DNA from 3 places in the Streptomyces ficellus genome. Region 1 is predicted to be linked to each of the others. Evidence: riboswitches for the same ligand, from Rfam matches in the RefSeq annotation. Region 1 holds a riboswitch; each other region holds the start of a gene.

Region 1 (7,302 bases):
GATGCCCGACCAGAGCAACGCCTTCCGCACCCGGACCGTTTCGGTGACCGGTCCGCTGGCCGCCGGCGCCACGGACGACCGCGGCACCCTCGGCCTGGACCTGGCCGACTGCACCGACGTGACCGGCTGCCCGGAGATCCGGGCCACCGACGACGGCGGCCTGCTGATCACCCCGGACTCCCATCACGGGCAGCACCCGCTGCTGGTGCGGCCCGGCGCCACCACCGCCACGGCGGTGACCGCGGGCCTCGCCTCCCTGGCACCGCGGGACGTCTCGGGCCGCCACCTCGCCGCCACCGGGGAGCGCGCCGACGGCACGTCCACGGGCCTGATCACGGTCGACCTCGAGACCGGCCGGCAACTGGCGTCGTTCCCCGGCGTCAACGCGGACAACATCGACCTGTACGGGGACACCGTGTGGGCCGCCGGCGAGGTCGCCGGCACCGTGAAGGGCTACGACGCCAGGACGGGCACCCTGAAGCGGACCGTCAACCTGGGCAGCGGCTGCAAGGCCGAGTCCATCAAGGTGACCGCGCACTGGCTCGGCTGGGACTGCGCGGGCTCCACCCCCAGGGGCGGCGTCTTCGACCTCGACACGAACGTCAACCACCCGTACGCGGAGCCGGTCTCCGAACTCGGTGACGGGTACGTCGTGTGGGGCAACGGCAACGACGTGAAGGTCACCGACGTCCGGGGCGCCCAGCCCGTGCACGTCGCCACCCACAAGGTGGCCGAGGACGGGGAGCGGCACTACAAGTACGCGGTCGACGCCTCGACCGGCCGGATCGCCCTCACCGCGACCACCGACGGCGACATCCGCGTCGTCGACGCCGGTGTGCCCGCGTCGCCGCTCGCCCGCACCGACGCCGACGTCCCGGCCGCGCACGACGTGCGGAGCGGCGGCGCGCCCTGGAAGGCCCGCTGGTGGCTGTCCAAGCCCGCCGCCTCGTGGGAACTCACGATCAAGGACACCGCCTCCGGTGCCGTACGCCGCACCCTGACGGGCGGCGAGGCGCGGGGCCCGGTCGGCGCTGCCTGGGACGGCAAGGACGCGACCGGGAAGACCGTCGCCGACGGCCCGTACACCTGGTCGCTGACGGTGCTTCCGGCCGACGGGCAGGGCGCCGCGCTCACGCAGTCCGGCACGGTCACCGTGTCGGGTGCCGGCACCACGCCCACGGCCGTACGGCGCGACCACAACGGTGACGGCGTCGGCGACCTCATGTCCCTGAGCTCGGCCGGCGCCCTCGCCTTCCGCTACGGCTCGGGCACCGGCACGCTCGCGGGCGCGGCCACCGGCAGCGGCTGGTCCACCTCCGCGGTGGCGGTGCCGTTCGGCGACCTGAGCCGCGACGGCTGCAACGACGTCCTGGTGCGGCTCGGCGGCGAACTGCGCGCGTACCGCCCCGCCTGCGGCAAGCCGCTCACGACGGCGACCCCGTACACGTCCCTGGGCAGCGTCTGGGCCCAGTTCAACGTCCTGACCTCGCCCGGCGACCTCACCGGCGACGGACGGGCGGACCTGGTCGCGCGCCAGACGACCACCGGGGACATGTACCTGTACGCGGACGACGGCGCCGGCAAGCTGAAGGCGCGCGGCCGCATCGCCACCAACTGGAAGTCGTACCGCGCGGTGTTCGGAGCCGGCGACCTGAACGGCGACGGCCTCGGCGAGCTGCTCGCGGTCGACTCCGCCAACTCGCTGTGGCGCTACGACGGCACCGCGTCCGGCACGCCCAAGGCCCGCGCCCTGGTCTTCGCCAACAACTGGGGCACCGGCCGCAACGCCTTCATCGGCGCCGGCGACCTCAACAAGGACGGCAAGGCGGACCTGATCTCCCGCAACGCCGCCGGTGACCTCCTGCGCAACAACGGTAACGGCGCCGGGTCGTTCGCCTCCACGGCGAAGATCGGCACGGGCTGGCAGGGATACAAGGGGCTGTTCTAGCGGCATGGGGGGCCTCCGCCATGGCCGCCCGGACCTGCCAGGTCCCGCCCGGCCCGGCGGCCCGCCCCGTACGACGCCCCGAGGCGCCCGTTCACCCGATACCCGATCGGATGCCGGGCGCCTTGGGGCTATGCTCAGGGGTGACTCGTCGAGGGCCGTTAGCTCAATTGGCAGAGCAGCGGACTTTTAATCCGTTGGTTGTGGGTTCGAGTCCCACACGGCCTACGCGAGGGGACCCAGGTCGGCCACCGTGCCACCTGGGTCCTTGTCTTTTCTCCCTCTCTTACTCGGCTGCGGCGGCCCGGCCGGGGCGCAACTGCGGCTTACCGGTACCCGCTTGCGGCGGGCTTTCACAGCGGCCGGTCGTGTCCGGCTCCCTCGCCCCAGGGGCTGAGCCCGGCATCCGGGCGGCGTCAGGACTGCCGGGACACGGCAGTGCGGGCGGACCCGCCCTGCTGGCAGGGTAGGACGGCGGGGGCCATGACCACGGCAGGGATGCCGGTCCCCGGAAAGCGGCCCTGCCGCGCCGGGTACGTCAGGGGGATGACCATGGCCGGGTTCCTGCACGCCACCGTCACCTTCCCCGCCGTGCTGTTCACCGCGGCGCTGGTGGTCGTCGCCGGCTTCTGGCTGCTGGTGCTGGTGGGCGGCGCGGACCGCGACAGTTTCGACGGGGACGTGAACGCCGACGCCCTCCGCCTCGGCGGGGTGCCCGTCTCCGTGTCGGCGTCGCTGCTGGTCGCCGTCGCCTGGCTCCTCGCCGTCACCGGCTCCCTCGCCCTGTCCGTCACCGGGTGGCCCGCCGCGCTGTGCCACCTGCTCGACGCCGTCCTGCTGTTCGTCGCGCTGCTCGGATCATGGGCGCTGATGAGTGCCTTCGTACGCCTCCTGACCAGGGACGCGGGCAGTGGCGCGGGGGGTCCGCCGGGTATGGGTTAGGGATCGTGCTCCTGATGGCGTAGTGTGGTGTTCACCGACGCGGGGTGGAGCAGCTCGGTAGCTCGCTGGGCTCATAACCCAGAGGTCGCAGGTTCAAATCCTGTCCCCGCTACTGAAGACGAAGGCCTGGTGCATTGCGCATCGGGCCTTCGTTCGTTTCCGGATCCCGCACCACGAGTCGCGGCGGCCGGTGTCACCCGGTCGGCGGACGGCGGGTCGTCGCGCGGCGCGGCTCCGGCCGGCCTGGACGCGGCGCGGTACCGTCCGCAGCCGTGGGTGGACCGGGCAGGAGTTCAGAGGTGGGGCGACGCGCGGGCGACCGCCGCCGGGGCGAGCGGCGTCAGGGCGACCGGCGTCAGGGCGAGCGGCGTCAGGGCGAGCGGCGTACCGGAGCCGGGCGTCCGGGAGTGCGGGGTTTCGTGCGCGCGCTGCCGGCGCTGCTGGTCGTGGGCGGTGTGGCGTACGACATGCTGACCCCGTCCCGTTTCACCGCCGTACCGCTGTTCGCCGCCGCCCCGCTCGTGGCGGCGCCGCTCTTCGCTGCGGTGACGACCCTGCTGTCGGGTCTCTTCGCCGTCCTGGCGATGGTGGGCCTGCACCTGGGCAGCGGCACGCTGGGCGAGGCGCAGACCCTCACCGAGATCTTCACCGTGGTGGTGGTCGCGGCGCTCGCGCTGCTGATCAACCGGGTCGTCCGGCGCAGCGGTGAGCGGCTGGCGTCGGCGCGGGTGATCGCCGAGACCGCGCAGCGCGCTGTGCTGCCGACGCCCCCGGAGCGGATCGCGGGCCTTCAGGTGGCGGCGCGGTACGAGGCGGCGCAGGCGGACGCGTTCATCGGCGGCGACCTGTTCGCCGTGCAGGACACGCCGTACGGGGTGCGGTTGGTGGTCGGGGACGTACGCGGCAAGGGCATGGGGGCGGTCGAGGCCGTGGCGGTGGTCATCGGGGCGTTCCGGGAGGCGGCCGAGCAGGAGAGCTCGCTGGAGGGCGTGGCGCAGCGGCTGGAACGCGCGCTGGCGCGGGAGGGGACGCGGCGGGACGGCCTGGACGCCTTCGAGGGGTTCACCACGGCGGTGCTGGCGGAGATCCCGCGCGGGGAGGCCGTGGTGCGGGTGGTGGACCGGGGGCACCCGGAGCCGCTGATGCTGTACGCGGACGGGGGCGCCGAGCTGCTGGAGCAGGCCGAGCCGACGCTGCCGCTGGGCATGGCCGACCTCGGTACGTGGCCGGACCGGGCGTACGAGGTGCCGTACCCGGCCGGCGCGACGCTGCTCCTCTACACGGACGGGCTCTCCGAGGCGCGGGACGCGGAGGGGGTCTTCTACGATCCGGTCGCGCGGCTGGCCGGGCGGCTCTTCCCGGGCCCCGACGCGGTGCTGGACGCGCTGGTGACCGACGTGTGGCGGCACACGGGCGGCGGGGCGACCGACGACCTGGCGCTGCTGGCGGTGACGCGGCCGACGGCGGGGCAGCCGGAACGGCGCCGGACGATCCCGGTGGTGCCGTAGGAGTTCCGCTTCCGCCGCCACGGTGTGTAGTCGGCGGATGCCACTGCGCATAACAGTTGACGCACCGTCAGGACCAGAGTGCATGGTGAACATTCCTGATGCGCGGTCAAGTCGCCCGCTTCTGCCCGGTTGTGAGGCGGTACATCCCAGGCGGATCCGGTTAATGATCAGTAGGAACAGCTTGGAATCCGGAGCCCGCGTCTATTAACGTTCGATAACGCAGCGCGGTCGTCCCAGCCGTCGCCAGAGACGGCACCGCGCGCGTGCGCCGAATTCCGCAAGGGAACCGGGGAACCACCACCTTGGGGTGAATCGGACGCCTTCGCACCCGTGCGGAGGGGCCCGTAGGAGACCTTCCTGCTCCGAACCCGTCAGCTAACCCGGTAGGCGAGAAGGAAGGAAAGGAGTGCGCCTCCGTGGCGTCCAACAGGCCTGCCCCCGAAGCTCCGTCCCGCTCGATCGGGTCGTTCGACTCTTCGAGTGTCCCGGACGCGGCACCTCTAAACGGGGAGTGGGAGGAATGGAACCCCACCGAGGAGAGCGTCCGCCCCGTCCGCGGCCGGCACCGCGTGGCCAAGCAGCGCGGCGGACTGGCCCGTAGCTCCACCGTCCTCGGTGTCGGAGTCATCGCGGCGGTCGGCGCGGGCGGCATGGCCACCGCCCAGGACAAGCCGGCGGTGTCCATATCCCTGCCGGACGTCGTCACCGACAACCTCCCGGACGTCGAGTCCCTGCCCGGCATCGGATCCCTGGTCTCCGACGACTCCGACTCCGGCTCCGGCGAAGGCGGCACCGCGGACAGCGGTGTCGCGACCGCCTCCCTCACCGGCACTCCCGCCGCCGACGCCGCCGGACAGCAGAGCGGCGGCGCGGACGCGGGCGAGGCCCTGCGCGCCCGCATCCTCCAGCAGGCCGAGCAGCAGCAGGCGTCCGCCGACGCCGAGGCGAAGGCGGCCGCCGAGACGGCCGCCGCCGAGCAGGCCGCGGCCGAGGCGAAGGCACAGGCCACCGCCGCGGAGAAGCAGGCCGCCGAGGAGAAGGCCAAGGCGGAGGCGGCGGCGAAGGCCGAGGCCGCCGCCGAGGCGAAGGCGGCGGAGGAGAAGCGGCAGGCCGAGCAGGCCGGCAGCTGGTCCCTGCCCACCTCGTCGTACACGATCACCTCCACCTACGGCCAGGCCGGCAACATGTGGTCCTCCGGCTACCACACCGGACTCGACCTCGCCGCGCCCACGGGCACGCCCGCCAAGGCCGTCCACGGCGGCACGGTCAAGTCGGCCGGCTGGTCCGGCTCGTACGGATACCGCATCGTCCTGGAGCTGGAGGACGGCACCGAGGTCTGGTACTGCCACCTCTCCTCGATGACCGTCGGCGCCGGGCAGAAGGTCGGCACCGGCGAGACCATCGGCCGCGTCGGCGCCACGGGCAACGTCACCGGGCCGCACCTGCACCTGGAGGTGCACACCGCGGGCGGCGAGGGCATCGACCCGCTGGCCTGGCTGCGCGGCAAGGGCCTCACCGTCTGACCATCCGCCCGGGACACACCAGACCCCGGCAGTCCCGGCGCCACACCCCCCGACGCCGGGGCTGCCGGTGCGTTCACCCCCGCCCTCCGGGCGGGCGGACGCCGGCGCGCCCTACGACCGGTACGGGTTGTAGCCGCCGCCGTAGTTGAGGTACGGCGGCGGCGTCCACACCCGGCCGGTGACCTGGGCGGCGTACGTCAGCGCCGGCCCCGCTATCTCCTTGCGCTGCCACAGGTGGTGCAGCAGCTCCTGCTCGCGCGCCGTGAAGTCCGGCCCCACGGCGCCCCGGCGGGCCCGGTGGCGCAGGAACGCCAGCGAGGTCGCGAACGTCTCGTACTCGCCGACCGCGCGGGCCGCCGCGGGACCGAAGCAGCGCGCCGCGTACCCACGGGCCAGCCCGCGCGCCCGCATCGACGAGAGCGCGAGCGGCTCGGCGGGCGTGAGCCAGCCCGCCGCCGCGTACGCCGGGAGCTCGCCGGATATCGTGCGCAGCTCGCGCTGGCGCGACCAGATCGCCAGCCACGTCAGCAGCCCGAACGCGGGCACCATGCACGCCCCGTACACGGCGTAGAAGCCCCACGGCCCGTACGCCGCCGAGCCGTTCCACAGCGCGTGCATGCCCATCGCCAGGACCAGCCCGAGCAGCGGCAGCGCGACCCTGCGCACCCGCCTGCGGCGCGCGGTGAGGGCGGCGACGCCGAAGCCTATGCCGGTGAGCACCGTGAACAGCGGGTGGGCGAACGGCGACATCACGATCCGTACGAAGAACGTGGCGGCCGTGACCGACGCCAACCCCGACGTCCCGAACTGCTGGTCCTCGCCGAAGGCGTTGCCGAGGTACAGGATGTTCTCGGTGAAGGCGAAACCGGTCGCGGTGAACCCGGCGATGACCACGCCGTCGACGATCCCGGTGAAGTCCCGTCTGCGGAACAGGAAGACGAGCAGCACGGCGGCGGCCTTGGCGCTCTCCTCGACGACCGGTGCGACGACGGTCGCGCCGAGCGTGTCGGCGGACGCCGGATCGGCGGTGGCGGTGGCTATCCAGCGGGTCGCGAAGGTGTTGGCGACGATCGCGACCAGCGCGGCGGCACAGGCCCCCCACGCGAACGCGAACAGCAGGTTCCTCCACGGGCCCGGCTCGACCCGGTCCAGCCAGCGGAACGCCGCCATGAGGAGCGGGACGGGCAGCAGCGCCAGGCCCAGCCCGACGAGGAAGCCCTCGGTGCCGGTCTGTTCCCGCACCAGCGCGAGGATCACCAGCCCGCACAGGGCGAGCACGATGACGACCGCGGAGGCCTGCACCACCTTGCTGCGCCAGAGGGCGCGGCGGGGCTTGTAGCGCCAGCGGGCACGCTCCGGCACGGCGTCGAACGACGGCTGTGGT
Region 2 (7,302 bases), 2.9 Mb from region 1:
CGAAATGGACGGTCTGGAGGCCACCCGCCGCATCCTCACCGGCGCCCCCGGCGAACCCCGCGTCCTCATCCTGACCACCTTCGACCTCGACCGGTACGTCTACGCGGCCCTGTCCGCCGGCGCCAGCGGCTTCCTCCTCAAGGACGTCACCCCCGAGCAGCTGACCGCGGCCGTCCGCACGGTCCGTACCGGCGACGCCCTCCTCGCGCCCGCCATCACCCGCCGCCTCGTCCAGCGTTTCGCCGGAGGCGACCATCGATACAGTGCCCGGCACGGCGATGACACGACCGCCCTCCACCGCGACCTCGCCTCGCTCACACCGCGCGAACTGGAGGTCCTGGGCCTGCTTGCCCGCGGGCTGAGCAACGCCGAACTCGCCACCCGCCTCCACCTGGCCGAGGCGACCGTCAAGACGCATGTCGCCCGGATCCTGGCCAAGCTCGGACTCCGGGACCGCGTCCAGGCCGTGATCGTCGCCTACGAGACGGGTCTGGTCAGCGCGGGCGCGCACGAGGCCGTTGGGCAGTCCACCGAGACGTAGAACGCGGACGTGGAAGGCGGCCGGGGGCGGGGGCCGGGAGCCGAAGCATGCGCCCGCCCTCACCGGCGCTTTCCTACGAGCGCGGGGCGGGCCGCCCCGCCGGGTCGTCCACGCTCGCCGTCACCGCTCACCCGCGAGGTCGAGGTCGCCGCTGCGCGGCTCGGCGGGGACCTCGGCGGCGCGCCACGGGCGGGCGATCGGGCGTGATATCGCCCGCCACCACGGCTCCACCGGCAGCCTCGCGGCCGGCTCGAAGGGCTCGCCGGGGTGGGGGAACGCCACCGCCTGGCCCGCCGCCTCGGCGGCGTCCTTCGTCCACTCCGCCGGCTCCGCCCAGGGGTGAGGGGCGAGGTTGAACGTCCCCCAGTGGATCGGCAGGAGCACACCGTGGGGCGCGCCCGACTGCAGGTCGAGGTGGGCCCGGAGGGCCTCCTGCGGGGTCATGTGGATGTCCGGCCAGTACTCGCTGTACGCACCGAGCTGGATCATGGTGACGTCGAACGGCCCGTGCTCGGCGCCGATGTCCCGGAAGCCCTCGAAGTACCCGGTGTCGCCGCTGTGGAAGAGCCGGTGCTCCGGCCCGGTGACCACCCAGGAAGCCCACAGGGTGTGCTGCTGGTTGCGCAGGCCGCGGCCGCAGAAGTGGCGGGCCGGGGTGGCGGTCAGCCGCAGGTCGCCGACCTCCGTCGACTCGTTCCAGTCCAGCTCCCGCACGCGGGAGGCGGGCACGCCCCAGTGCTCCAGGTGCGCGCCGACGCCGAGCGGGACGACGAAGAGGGTGTCCGAGGCCGCGAGGGCGCGTATCGACGGGAGGTCGAGGTGGTCGTAGTGGTCGTGGGAGATCACCACCGCGTCGACGGGCCCCAGCGCGGCGAGCGACAGCGGGACGGGATGCAGCCGCTTGGGTCCTGCGAAGGAGAAGGGCGAGCAGCGTGCGCCCCACACCGGGTCGAAGAGGATCCGGTGGCCGTCGGTCTCGGCGAGCACGCTGGAGTGTCCCATCCAGGTGATCCGCAGTCCGGTGGCCGCGGGGCGGGCCAGGTCGGCGACGGTGGTGGGGTGCACGGGGACGCCACCGGTGGGCGCCCGGCGGGCCCGGGACTCCTTCTCGAAGTAGACCTTCGCGAATTCCAGGGTGGAGCCGGACGGTCTGTGCCTGGTCCCGACCGGGTTCTGGAAGGTGCCGTCCGCGAAGTTCGGCGACCGGCGGATGCGCTCCATCCGCTCTCCGGTGGCGTCCGCGCCGAAGGCGGCCGGCCGCAGTGCGCGCAGTCGGTGGCGGAGCTGGGGCGGGACGCCGGAGCCGGTCACGGTACCTCCAGGGGGGTGAGCGTCCTTCCATTATGGGCGGGGGGTACGACAACCCGGGGGCGGGCCCGGCGGGTGCGATGTCACATCGGTGACCGCCCCGTCCGTCGTACCGGTGAAAGGTTGTCCACCCGTACCCCAGGAGGCCCTCATGGCCCGCATCTCGCTCACCCCGCCCCGCACCCTGCTCTTCCGCGCAGTCGAGTGGTACGCGAAGCGCACCTACGGAATGGGCCTCGACCCGGTCCGCGCGGCCGGGCACAACGGGCGCGTCCTGCGCACGACCCTGCGGTTCGAGCTGGCCGTCGGCCGGTGGAACGCCCTGGACCCGACCCTCAAGGCGCTGGCCGTGATGGCGTCGGCCGCCGAGATCGGGTGCAGCTGGTGCATGGACTTCGGGTACTGGGAGAGCACCCGGCACGGCGTCGACCCGCGCAAGCTGCGTGACCTGCCGGTGTGGCGGGACAGCGACGCGTACACGGCGCGGGAGCGTGACGTGCTGGAGTACTCCGAGGCGATGACGGCCACCCCTCCGGCCGTCGAGGACGACCTGGCCGAGCGGCTGCGCAAGGAGCTCGGCGAGGCGGCGTTCGTGGAGCTGACGGCGATGGTGGCGCTGGAGAACATGCGCTCCCGGACCAATGCCGCACTGGGCCTGACCAGCCAGGGCTTCAAGGACCGGTGCGAGCTGCGGCACCGCTGACCCGCCGCCTGCCCCGCGCCTGCCCCGGGCCCCGGTGGGGAGTGGCCTGGCGTGCGCGGGGTCCGGGGCGAGCGAAGCCCGACGGTGCTCCACGGACACGACCTGGGGAGTGTCCGGAAAGTATCGGCGTCCGCCCGGAGGGCGGGGGCCGTGGCGTCCGGTGCGTGCTGTCGCAAGGCGGAGGAGGGAGACATGGCGGAGCCATGGCGACCGACGACAACGCGGCGACAGTGCGTGCAGGGCGTCACGGGCCAGGCGAGACTTGACGGACACGACCTAGGGTGGCGGCGTGGGCAGAGTGCGGTTGAGCGTGGCCGAGCGGCGCGAGGAGCTGCTGCGAGCCGCCGTCGAGCAGATCGAGGCACGGGGTGTGGCAGCCGTGCGGATCGCCGACGTGGCTTCCGCGCTGGGCGTGAGCAACGCGCTGGTGCTGTACCACTTCTCCACCAAGGAGAAGCTCGTCGCGGCCGCCTTCGCGTACGCCGCCGAGGGCGACCTCGCGCACCTGCGCCGGCTGCTGGGGCGCCGGACCACGGCCACCCGCCGGCTGCGCGCGGCCGTGCACTGGTACGCCCCGACGGGCCGGGCCAAGGGGTGGCGGCTGTGGATAGAGGGCTGGGCGGCGGCCCTGCGCGAACCGGCGCTGCGGGTGGTCGCCCAGGACCTGGACCGGCAGTGGAAGGCGGCGCTGACCGAGGTGATCGCGCAGGGGGCGGCGGCCGGCGAGTTCCGGTGCGAGGATCCCTCGGCCGCGGCCTGGCGGCTGACCGCGTTCCTCGACGGCCTCGCCGTCCAGATGACCGCCTACGCGGCGCCCTTCACCCGCGCCGCGATGCTGGCCTGGGCCGACGAGGCCCTCGCCCGCGAGATCGGCCGCCCCGCGGCCCCACCGGACGCGCCCCGCCGATGACGACGCCCGCGCAGGCCCGGAGCCCGGGGCGCGCCACCGGCCCGGCCCGGCGCGCCGCGTGACCCTCACGTCGCGCCACGTACCTGTCAGGACCGGTGTCCTCCGCACCGCCCCGCAGGGCCGGCGCCGTTACAGGGGCAGCAGGTCCGGTCGCTTGGCGGAGACGTGGTCGCCGGACGACTCGCCGCGCAGCCTGCGGCCGATCCAGGGGACCAGGTACTCGCGTGCCCAGTTGATGTCGTCGCGGCGCAGTTCGAGGGGGCCGCGCGGCGGCAGCGGTGGCCAGGGCTGGTCGGGGTCGGCGGGGACGTCCACGCCCAGGACCTGGCCGGCCCGGAGCGCGACCCGGGTGTGGCCCTCGGGAGACAGGTGCAGCCGGTCGTCGTCCCAGGCGCGCCGGTCCTGGACGGTCTTGAGGGACCACAGGTCCAGCACCGGGCACCCGTACCGGTCCGCGATCGCGCGCACGTGCCCGTTGTACGTGGCGATCTTGCCGCGGAGCCGGCGCAGCACCGGCACGGTCCTGGTGTCGAACCCGGTCGTGACCAGGACGGTGCCGACCACGGACGTCAGGTCGGCGACGGCGCGCTCGAAGCGTTCGGCGACCTCGTCGGGGTCGCTGCCGGGGCGGATGATGTCGTTGCCGCCGGCGCAGAAGGTCACCAGGTCCGGGGCGAGTTGCCGGGCCCGCGGCACCTGTTCGGCCACGATCTGGTCGAGGAGGCGTCCGCGTACGGCGAGATTGGCGTACCGGAATCCCTCGGTCTCCGGCAGCCGGTCCGCGAGCAGCACCGCGAGACGGTCCGCCCAGCCGACGAACGTTCCGTCGGGGCCGGGGTCTCCGACGCCTTCGGTGAAGCTGTCACCGATCGCCGCGTACGACCCGAATACGTCACGGTCTCTGAATGTCGAATCGTCTGCCACGGGAGCACATCCTTCACCGGGAGATGTGACCTACGCGACCGTAAGGAGGGGTTGACGGGGGGTGATGTTTGCCACCGGTCAAGATTGTCCCAAGCGCGGAATACGACTCCGCCCGGCACCGGGACGCGGTGCCGGGCGGAGGAACGTTCGCGTCAGAGCGAGACGCCGTGCTGGCGCAGGTACGCAAGCGGGTCGATGTCCGAGCCGTAGTTGGGGCTGGTCCGGATCTCGAAGTGCAGGTGCGGGCCGGTGGAGTTGCCGGTGGAACCGGACAGGCCGATCTGCTGGCCGCCGCTCACCGACTGGCCGGAGGAGACGGACAGCGAGGAGAGGTGGGCGTACTGCGAGTAGTTGCCGTCGGCGTGCTTGATGACGACCTCGTTGCCGTAGGCGCCGCTCCAGCCGGCCGAGACGACGGTGCCCGCGCCGACGGCCTTGACGGTCGTGCCGGAGGAGGCCGAGAAGTCGACACCGGTGTGGTAGCCGGAGGACCAGCTGGAGCCGGAGGCGCGGTAGGAGGTGCTGACGCCGGCGTCGACCGGGGCGGTGAAGCCGGAGCCGCTGGTCTTCGGGGCGGACTGGGCCGGGGCCTCGGACTTGGCGGCGGAGCGCGAGGCGCGGCTCTCGTCGCGGTCGTCCGCCTTGGGCTTGGCCGGGGCGGCCTTCGCGGGGGCGGCCTTCGACTTGGCGCCGAGGGTGAGCTCCATGCCCGGGATGATCAGGGACGGGTCCTCGCCGATGACCTGGCGGTTGTCCTGGTACAGCTTCTTCCAGCCGCCCTTGACGTTCTTGTTGTGGGCGATCTTGGAGAGGTGGTCGCCGGAGACGACCGTGTAGGTGCGCGGCGCGGCCTTCTGCGGGGCGGCCTGGGCGGCTTCGGCGGTCACGGCCTGCGGCGCGGCGGCGGGGGCGGCCTGCTCGGCGGCGTGCGCGCCGGTGGCCCCGAAGAGCGGGAGCGCGAAGGCCGCGCCACCCGTACCGGCGGCGACGAAACCACGCGTGATGGTGCTGGACTTGGGACGGCGGTGCTTACCCTTCGCGGGCATGGCGATTTCCTCTCCGGCGCCTGCGAGGTGAGCTGTCGGGTTCGGACTGGAGTTGTCCGGCCGCGTCATGGACGCGACTTCACCCCGAGCCGGTCCCGGAAATCCGGGTCGGCGTACTACCTGGGTCCCCCGCTCCTGCCACGCGTGGGTGGGTGCGAATTCCGACCGGTGGCAGGATTCGGCGGTCCGGCCGGATTGCCGAGACCGTAAGCGAGTGGGGTCGGCGTGAACAAGCCGCTGATTTCCCCACCGCATTCCGGGCGGTGGTGAAGCCCGGGAATTCCGGTCACCCTCCGTGGACAAGGGATCATGAATTCCCGCTGTGGGCACGGAATTTGTGGAGGGTGTCCCGCCACGGACGGTCACAGTTATGACGCTGCTCACGTGGCTCCGGCCATCTCCCGGGCGACCAGGGCACGTTATACCCAATCACCCAATACGGACAGAACAGCCATTAGCTGACGAGTCTTGCCAATCCCACCGCGTAGGCGGCTGGATGCGGCAGCCCCGGTCCGCGCAGCGCCGGGTTCACGAACACCATCGAAGACCTACGAAGTGGGACAGAAGCGCATCTACCGTCTCCGGTCCATGGGCCGCGACGGCCCGGCTGCGGGCTCGTCCACCCCCCGCGACCATGGGAAGGGCAACGGATGTGCGACGCGCACGGAGATTGATTGCCCGACGCACCGATGTCGTATCGTCGGATCGCGAACATCGTCGGCGGCGGACGCCGACCGCAGACACGGAGGAGCCCCCGTGACGCAGGAGCTGCCGCAGGTCCCGTCGACAGAGCCCGAGCTGACCGGGGTGCGCAACTTCCGTGACGTCGGCGGGCTTCCGACGGTGGACGGCCGGCGGGTGCGCCACGGGATCCTGTACCGCAGCGGCCACCTCGCGCACGCCACGGGCACGGACGCCGCCTTCCTCGCTGGTCTCGGTCTGCACACGATCTTCGACTTCCGCAACGCCGCCGACCAGAAGCTGGAAGGTCCGGACGTCGAGCTCCCGGGCGTACGGAACGTGAACATCCCGCTCTCCGACCCGGCCGACGGCGCGGAATTCTGGACCATGGTCCGGGACGGCGACCTCGACCAGCTGCGCTCCATCCTGGCGGACGGCAAGGGCGCGGCCCGGATGACGGCCTCGTACCGCATGATCATCAAGGAGCGCACCGCCGAGCACAGCCGGGTCCTCCACGCGCTCGCCGAGGACAGCGTCCCCGCCCTGATGCACTGCGCGGCGGGCAAGGACCGGGCCGGGCTCTCCATAGCGGTGTCCCTGCTCGCGGTCGGCGTCGAGCGCGACGCGATCGAGGAGGACTACCTCAAGTCCAACGACCCGCACCGCCGCTACAAGGTGCGCCGCAGCGACACCTCCCCCGCCGCGATGTCCCCCCAGGTCATGGAGCTGCTCAGCCCGCTCTTCGAGGCCCGCATCGACTACCTGACGGCGGCCTTCACCACGATCGAGGAGACCTGGGGCTCGACCGAGCGGTACCTGACCGAGGGCCTGAAAATCAGCCCCGAGACGCGCGAGCGGCTCCGCGAGCGGCTCCTCGACCAGGGCTGAGCCCCACGCCCGCCGCCGGTCAGCGGCGGTGGGCGTCCGTGCCGAGGCACAGGTCCGCCGCGGCGCTCTGCATAAGGGTGTGGACGAACAGCAGCTCGGCCCCGGCCCGGGTCGCCGCGGCGATCCGGTGCGGGGTCAGCGAGTCGAAGTGGGCACTGTCCCCGGGGTCGAGCACGTGCACCGCCTCACCGAGGGCCAGCCGCACCCGGCCGTCGAGGACGTACAGCCACTCCTCCCCCGGGTGTACGCGCACGAGGTCGCCCGGCGCCGCATACGGCACGCGGACGCGCAGCGCCTGCAT
Region 3 (7,302 bases), 540 kb from region 1:
GTCGCCGCCAGCAGCCGCTCGGTGACCTCGGCGACCTGCTCGTAGGAGATCCGCGACCGGTGGATCGCGGCCGAGTCGTACGCGGTGAGCCCCAGGGCGATCGCGGCGACCGTGGTCACCGAACCGGCCAGCCCGACGAGCGTCTCCGCCTCCCGCAGCGGGACCGACTCCTCCGCAAGGTCCAGCGCCGCCTCGATGTCGGCGCGGATCGCCGCCACCTCCGCCGCGGAGGGCGGGTCGCTGCGCACATGACGCTCGGTCAGCCGTACGCAGCCGATGTCGACCGACCGGGCCGCCCGCGCGTGGGTGCGGCCGACCACGAACTCGGTGGACCCGCCGCCGATGTCGACGACCAGGTACTCGCCGCCAAAGGAGTGCTCCAGCTCGTTCGTCGCGCCGGTGAAGGAGAACTCCGCCTCCTGGTCACCGCTGATCACCTCGGGCTCCACGCCCAGGATGTCCACCACGCCCCGGACGAAGTCGTCGCGGTTCTCGGCGTCGCGCGAGGCCGACGTCGCCACGAACCGCAGCCGCTTCGCCCCGTACTCCTCGACCACGGCGGCGTACTCGCGGCACGCGGCGAAGGTGCGCTCCAGCGCCTCGGGCGCGAGCCGTCCGGTGCGGTCGACGTCCTGGCCGAGCCGCACGATCGTCATCCGGCGGTCGAGGTCGGTGACTTCGCCGGTGGCGGGGTCGACGTCGGCGACCAGGAGGCGGATGGAGTTCGTACCGCAGTCGACGGCGGCGACGCGGGTCACGCGCCGGCCTCCTCGTCCCGGTGGGCCGTGACGCAGGGGCCCTTGGCCCACCACTCCGGCAGCATCGCGATCGCCTCGTCGCCCAGCGGGTTCACGCCGGGACCGGCCGCCAGCGAGTGGCCGACCAGGACGTGCAGGCACTTCACGCGGTCCGGCATGCCGCCGGCGCTGGGGAAGCCCTCCAGGACCTCGATGGCGTCACGGCGGGCGATGTAGTCCTCGTGCGCGGCGCGGTAGGCGGCGGCGAGCTCCGGGTCGGCCTGGAGCCGCTCGGTCATCTCCTTCATGACGCCGTTCGCCTCCAGCGTGCCGATCGCGGAGGCCGCGCGCGGGCAGGTGAGGTAGTACGTCGTCGGGAACGGCGTACCGTCCGGGAGCCGCGGCGCGGTCTCCACCACGTCGGGGTTGCCGCACGGGCAGCGGTGCGCGATGGCGCGCAGGCCGCGCGGCGGACGGCCGAGCTGTTCCTTGAACGCCGCGACGTCCGCCTCGGTGGGCTCGGTGCGTTCGGTCTGCGGAGGGGGCGTTTCCATGCCTGCCTTGGGTTCTACTTGCGGTCGGTGCGGTCGGCGGTGTCCACGCCGTCCCAGAGGTTGGAGTACCAGGGGCGGTCGGCCGCGCCCTGGTCGGTGCGGCGCTGGCGCACCGCGTCGGGGTCGATGACCGTGTATCCGGTCTCCCCGGGGAGTACGTAGTGCAGGTGCTCGCGGGCCAGGCGCTTGACGTACGCGTCGTCCCGCAGCCGGGCCTTCTCGTCGCGCAGCCGTTCGACGCGTTCGCTCGCCTCGGCCGCCAGCCGTTCCTGGTCGGCGATCTCGGCGCGCTGGGACACCCATTGGCGCATCGGGTAGGCCAGGGCGACGACCAGGGAGCAGACGACCAGCGCGAGGAACGCCGCGCGGCCGGTGAGCCGGGAGCGGCGGGCCTGCCGGCGGGTCTGGGAGCGGTAGACACGGGCGGCGGTCTGCTCGCCGAGCAGCCGCAGCCTGGTCGCGGTGGAGAACCGGTCCCGGGCCATGTGTTGTACCCGCCTCCCCTTGCCCGTTACGTACGTACGTCCCCGGACACGGTACGGGACCGTGGCCGGGGACGTACGGAGGCTGCCGCGGAAGATCAGCCCTTGAAGCGCGGGAAGGCCGAGCGGCCCGCGTACACGGCCGCGTCGTCGAGGATCTCCTCGATGCGCAGCAGCTGGTTGTACTTGGCGACGCGCTCGGAGCGGGCCGGGGCGCCGGTCTTGATCTGGCCGCAGTTGGTGGCGACGGCCAGGTCGGCGATGGTGACGTCCTCGGTCTCGCCGGAGCGGTGCGACATCATGCACTTGAAGCCGTTGCGCTGGGCCAGCTCGACGGCGTCCAGGGTCTCGGTGAGCGAACCGATCTGGTTGACCTTGACCAGCAGCGCGTTGGCGGCGTTCTCGTCGATGCCGCGGGCCAGGCGCTCCGGGTTGGTGACGAACAGGTCGTCGCCCACGAGCTGGACCTTGGCGCCCAGCTTGTCGGTGATGGTCTTCCAGCCGTCCCAGTCGTCCTCGAACAGCGGGTCCTCGATGGAGACCAGCGGGTACGCCTCGACCAGCTCGGCGTAGTAGTCCGTCATCTCGGCGGCCGAGCGGGACTTGCCCTCGAACTCGTACGAGCCGTCCTTGTAGAACTCGGACGCGGCGACGTCGAGCGCCAGGGCGATGTCCTTGCCCGGGGCGTAGCCGGCCTGCTTGATGGCCTCGAGGATGAGGTCGAGGGCGGCGCGGTTGGAGTCGAGGTTCGGGGCGAAGCCGCCCTCGTCGCCCAGGCCCGTGGAGAGGCCCTTCTCCTTCAGGACCTTCTTCAGGGTGTGGTAGACCTCGGCGCCCCAGCGCAGGGCCTCGGAGAAGGACTCGGCGCCGATCGGCGCGATCATGAACTCCTGGATGTCCACGTTGGAGTCGGCGTGCGAGCCGCCGTTGAGGATGTTCATCATCGGAACGGGCAGCAGGTGCGCGTTCGGGCCGCCGAGGTAGCGGAAGAGCGGCAGGTCGGACGCCTCGGAGGCGGCGTGCGCGACGGCGAGGGAGACGCCGAGGATGGCGTTGGCGCCGAGCGACGACTTGTCCGGCGTGGCGTCCAGGTCGAACATCGCCTGGTCGATCAGCCGCTGCTCGGTGGCGTCGTAGCCGACGAGCTCCGGGCCGATCTGCTCGATGACGGCGAGGACGGCCTTCTCGACACCCTTGCCGAGGTAGCGGTCCTTGTCACCGTCGCGGAGCTCGAGGGCCTCGAACGCTCCGGTGGAGGCACCGGACGGGACGGCAGCACGGCCGGTGCTGCCGTCGTCGAGGCCGACCTCGACCTCGACCGTGGGGTTGCCTCGGGAGTCCAGGATTTCCCGGGCTACGACGACGTCGATGGACGGCACGAGCATCTCCTTCTGGGATGTGACGCAAAATGTGACGCGTGCGGTGCAGGGTCTCTTTGGCCTTGCGGCAAGAGCCTAACCGGCCGGGGAGCCGGTACCGGCCGACGCCCGCCTCCTGGGACGAAAAAGCGTTCACCAGGCCGCATTACGGACAGAACACCGCGAAACTTACCGGCCGGTAGCCTCGGTGTGCGGGGGCCCGCTCAGGGGTGCGCCCCAGTTGGGCCGCTCGGGCCGGTGGGCCCGGCCGGGCCGGTCGCGGAAAAGCCCCGGCCCGGCGCGCGGGGGAAGGACGCGCCGGGCCGGGGTGGTCCCGCCGGGGGTCAGCTCAGGTGGAGCTGCTGGCCCACGTAGATCAGGTCGGCGTCGTCGACGATGTCCTTGTTCAGCTCGAACAGCTTCTCCCAGCCGCCGGCGACCTTCTTGTCGGCGGCGATGGTGCTGAGGGTGTCGCCGGCCTTCACCTTGTACTCGCCGTCGCCCTTCTCGACCTTCTTGCCGGTCGGGGTGGTGACGGTCTTCGGCGCGGCCTTCTCCTCGGCCTTCGGCGCGGTGCGCTGCTCGCTGCGCGTGGTGGGCTGCTCGGCCTCGCGCTCCACCTTCGGCTGGGCGGGCTCGGCGGCGGCGCCGTCGTTGGCGGCGTTGGACAGGCCGACGCCGCAGCTCGGCCAGGCACCCTTGCCCTGGCCCGCGAGGACCTTCTCGCCGATCTCGATCTGCTGGGCCTTGGAGGCCTGGTCGGCCGTCTGGGCGTAGGCCGTGCCGCCGTACGCGGCCCAGGTGGAGGCCGAGAACTGCAGGCCGCCGTAGTAGCCGTTGCCGGTGTTGATGGACCAGTCGCCGCCGGACTCGCACTGCGCGACCTGGTCCCACTCGGCGGTGGTGGCGGCGGAGGCGGTCGTGGCGCCCATCAGCGGGGCGGCGACGGCGGCACCGGTGATGCCGGCGAACGCGGCGAATCGGACGGCCTTGGAGGGGCGACGGTGCTTGGCCTTGCCGGAAAACAGCATGGGACATCTCCTCACCGACGCCTGCGAGGTGAGCTGTCGGGTTCGGGCGTGAGCTGCCCGGCCGCGCGGCACCTTCCGTGCGCGCGGCTTCACCCCAAGCCGGTTCCGCGCCATGTCTCCATGGCCCGGGCCCGGCACTTACCTTGGGTCCCCCGCTCCTGCCTTCGGCGCGTGACGCGACGACTGTTCCCGTCGGCCGGCGGCAGGATTCGGCGTTCCGGTCGATGGGGCCCGCGGTGGCGAGCGGTCACGACCGTAGACACAGACGTCCCCGAAGTTCAAAGACGGACATCCGGGTCAATCAGCCCTTACAGACCTCGCCTTGACGGGCGTTTACGCAGGTGAAGGGCGGATTGTGCGATTCGGTCCACCGCTCTGCGCCAACGAGGCCGAAGAGATTCATATCTCACTGGCGCAGAAGCGGACATACAGTCTGATACTTACGGCTGATCCGCCGTCAGTTCCAGGCTCTGACCGGGGACGATGAGGTCCGGGTCGCCGCCGACGGCGTCCTTGTTGGCCTCGTAGAGCGCCGGCCAGCCGCCCGGGACCTCGTTCTCGTCCGCGATGGTCCAGAGGTTGTCGCCGGGGCGCACCGTGTACGCGCCGGGCTCGACGCTGCCCGGGTCGCGCGAAGCGCCGTCGCCCCGCGAGGGGTGGCCGTCCGCTTCGCGGCCGTTGCCCGAATTGCCGGGCTCGGTGGGCGCGGTGGGGGTGGCGGTGCTGCCGTCCCCGGAGGCGGCCGGAGCGGCGGGCTCGGCGGGCGTGGCGGGCGTGCTGGAGGCCGGGGCGCCGGGGGTGGCGGGGGCGGCGGGCTCCGTGCCCGGCGTCTCTTCCTTGGCGGCCTCGCCACGGTGCTTGCCGGTGCCGGGCGCGGGGCTCTGCGGGGTGGCGGGCGCCGAGGGTTCGGGCTGCCCGGGCAGGAGCGACCCGACCGGGTCGTCCGACGGCCGCGGGGCCGCGGGCGCGTCCGGGCCCTCGAGCGTCTCGGTCGGGTCGGACGCCTCGGGAGCCGCCTCGGTGGCGCCGGCGGACGGCGCGGTGGGGTCGGCCGTGGTGGACCCGGCGGCGCCGCCGAGCCCGGCGATGGGCGCGCAGGTCTCCCACGCCTTGACGCCGGTCGCCGCGTACACCTTCTCGGCGACGGCGATCTGGGCGGTGCGGCTGGCGAGGTCGGGGCGTGCGGCGTGGGTGAGGCCGCCGTACGACTCCCAGGTCTCCTGGGACATCTGGAGGCCGCCGTAGAAGCCGTTGCCGAGGTCGGCGCTCCACATGCCGCCGGACTCGCACTCGGCGACGCGGTCCCACGTGGCGGCGTCGGCCGCCGACGCGGAGCCCGCGCCGAGCAGCGGGAGCGCGATGGCGGATCCGGTCACCCCTGCCGCGACGACGATGGCGGGGGCTTGACGGGGTCGTCGGTGCCGGCCGTTCCCGGAGCGCATGCGGTGCTGCCTTTCGCGTGACTGCTGAGGTGACGGTGAACGTAGCGGCATTCGAACGTCAGTCACAAGTCGATGCACTACAGATCACGCGAATATCACAGACCTGACGCACCGTCAGTGGATATCGGCCCCAAAAGGGGTGAACTCGACGGGGAGCGTACGCAGTCCACGCATAATGAGCCCACCACGCCACCGCAAATCGGCCGGATCCACCGCAAGGCTCAGATCGGGCAACCGGGTCAGCAGCGTGGCGAGCGCGGTCTGCCCCTCCAGCCGGGCGAGCGGCGCGCCGAGGCAGTAGTGGATGCCGTGCCCGTACCCCAGGTGCTGGTTGTCGCGCCGCGCCAGGTCGAGCGTGTCCGGCTCGCCGAACCGCTCCGGGTCCCGGTCGGCCGCGGCGAGGACGACGAGCACGGGGTCGCCGGCGGCGATCCGCTCGCCGCCGAGGGTGAGCGGCTCGGTCGCGAACCGCCACGTCGCCAGCTCCACCGGCCCGTCGTAGCGCAGCAGTTCCTCCACCCCGGTCTCCAGCAGCCCGCGCTCGCCGGTGGCCAGGGACGCCTGGAGGCGCTCGCGCTGTCCGGGGTTGCGCAGCAGCGCGTACACCCCGTTCCCGATCAGGTTCACGGTGGTCTCGAAACCCGCGAAGAGGAGGATGAACGCCATCGCGGCGGCCTCGTTCTCGGTGAGGTGCTCGCCGTGGTCGGAGGCCCGGATGAGTCCCGAGATGAGGTCGTCGCCCGGTTCGTCCCGCTTGCGGTGGATCAGCTCGGCGAGGTACCCGCGCATCTTCTTCACCGACCGCGCGACCCCGCCCCGCGGGCCTCCCCCGTGCCGGATCATCATCCCGGCCCAGTCGCGGAAGTCGTCCTGGTCCTCGCGCGGCACGCCCAGCATGTCGCAAATGGCGTAAATGGGGAGCGGGAAGGCGAAGTCGTGGATGAGGTCCGCGCTCCCCTTTGTGACGAAGTTGTCGATCAGCCCGTCGGTCAGCTCCTGCACGCGCGGGGCGAACTCGGCGACGCGCCGCGGTGTGAACGCCTTGGACACCAGCCGGCGCAGCCGGGTGTGGTCCGGCGGGTCGATGTTGAGCAGGTGCGTCATCAGCTCGGCCTTGCGCTCGCCGGGGATGCCGGTCTTGCCCTTGGCGTGCGCGGGCTCGTCGTGATGGGCGGGGTTCTTGCTCAGCCGCTGGTCGGCCAGCGCCTGCCGGGCGTCCGCGTACCGCGTCACCAGCCAGGCCTCGACCCCGCTGGGCAGCCTGGTGCGGTGCACGGGCGCGTGCTCGCGCAGCCAGGCGTAGGCGGGGTACGGGTCGGTCGCGAACTCCCAGGTGAAGAGTTCGGGCGGGGTGTTCGGGTCGCTCACGCCCCCGACGTTAACCCGTCAGGACGGCTGCCCCGCCGCCTCGGCCGTGCGGATGGCGTCGCGGTAGGCGCGGCCCGCCGCGCGCAGGGCGGCCTCCGGGTCGACACCGTCCGCCTCCGCGCGTACGGCGAGGGCGAGCAGCTCGTAGCCGATGCCGTCGCCGGCCGGGAGGGCGACGTCCAGACCGGCGGTGCGAACCCGGCTCGCGAGCTTGGCGGCCAGCGCGAGGCCCGGCTGGCCGAGCGGGACCCCGTCGGTGACCGACGCGCGCCGCTTCTCGATCGCCTTGGTCCGCAGCCAGTGCTCCTTGACCTCCTCCGGCGTCTCGGC

What was found. Region 1 has a riboswitch for cyclic di-AMP ahead of EIZ62_RS17160 (M23 family metallopeptidase). Riboswitches for the same ligand answer to the same signal wherever they lie in the genome.
Region 2: another riboswitch for cyclic di-AMP. It lies ahead of EIZ62_RS04260 (M23 family metallopeptidase); the one in region 1 lies ahead of EIZ62_RS17160 (M23 family metallopeptidase).
Region 3: another riboswitch for cyclic di-AMP. It lies ahead of EIZ62_RS19670 (transglycosylase family protein); the one in region 1 lies ahead of EIZ62_RS17160 (M23 family metallopeptidase).

What each region holds. Positions count from the first base shown of each region.
Region 1 covers NZ_CP034279.1:3,840,247-3,847,548, forward strand. Annotated here, with positions in the region: gene EIZ62_RS17130 (FG-GAP-like repeat-containing protein) at 1-1,948, shown strand, start outside; tRNA gene EIZ62_RS17135 (tRNA-Lys) at 2,101-2,173, shown strand; gene EIZ62_RS17140 (hypothetical protein) at 2,429-2,887, shown strand; tRNA gene EIZ62_RS17145 (tRNA-Met) at 2,926-2,999, shown strand; gene EIZ62_RS17155 (PP2C family protein-serine/threonine phosphatase) at 3,187-4,395, shown strand; cyclic di-AMP (ydaO/yuaA leader) riboswitch at 4,652-4,800, shown strand; gene EIZ62_RS17160 (M23 family metallopeptidase) at 4,812-5,918, shown strand; gene EIZ62_RS17165 (PrsW family intramembrane metalloprotease) at 6,030-7,302, opposite strand, start outside.
Region 2 covers NZ_CP034279.1:975,599-982,900, forward strand. Annotated here, with positions in the region: gene EIZ62_RS04235 (response regulator) at 1-541, shown strand, start outside; gene EIZ62_RS04240 (MBL fold metallo-hydrolase) at 662-1,852, opposite strand; gene EIZ62_RS04245 (carboxymuconolactone decarboxylase family protein) at 2,001-2,552, shown strand; gene EIZ62_RS04250 (TetR/AcrR family transcriptional regulator) at 2,842-3,462, shown strand; gene EIZ62_RS04255 (SGNH/GDSL hydrolase family protein) at 3,592-4,386, opposite strand; gene EIZ62_RS04260 (M23 family metallopeptidase) at 4,539-5,432, opposite strand; cyclic di-AMP (ydaO/yuaA leader) riboswitch at 5,435-5,593, opposite strand; gene EIZ62_RS04265 (tyrosine-protein phosphatase) at 6,189-7,001, shown strand; gene EIZ62_RS04270 (XRE family transcriptional regulator) at 7,021-7,302, opposite strand, start outside.
Region 3 covers NZ_CP034279.1:4,383,412-4,390,713, reverse strand. Annotated here, with positions in the region: gene EIZ62_RS19690 (Ppx/GppA phosphatase family protein) at 1-758, opposite strand, end outside; gene EIZ62_RS19685 (DUF501 domain-containing protein) at 755-1,291, opposite strand; gene EIZ62_RS19680 (FtsB family cell division protein) at 1,306-1,776, opposite strand; gene eno (phosphopyruvate hydratase) at 1,872-3,152, opposite strand; gene EIZ62_RS19670 (transglycosylase family protein) at 3,476-4,162, opposite strand; cyclic di-AMP (ydaO/yuaA leader) riboswitch at 4,166-4,342, opposite strand; gene EIZ62_RS19665 (LysM peptidoglycan-binding domain-containing protein) at 4,603-5,604, opposite strand; gene EIZ62_RS19660 (cytochrome P450 family protein) at 5,719-6,972, opposite strand; gene EIZ62_RS19655 (nucleoside triphosphate pyrophosphohydrolase) at 6,991-7,302, opposite strand, start outside.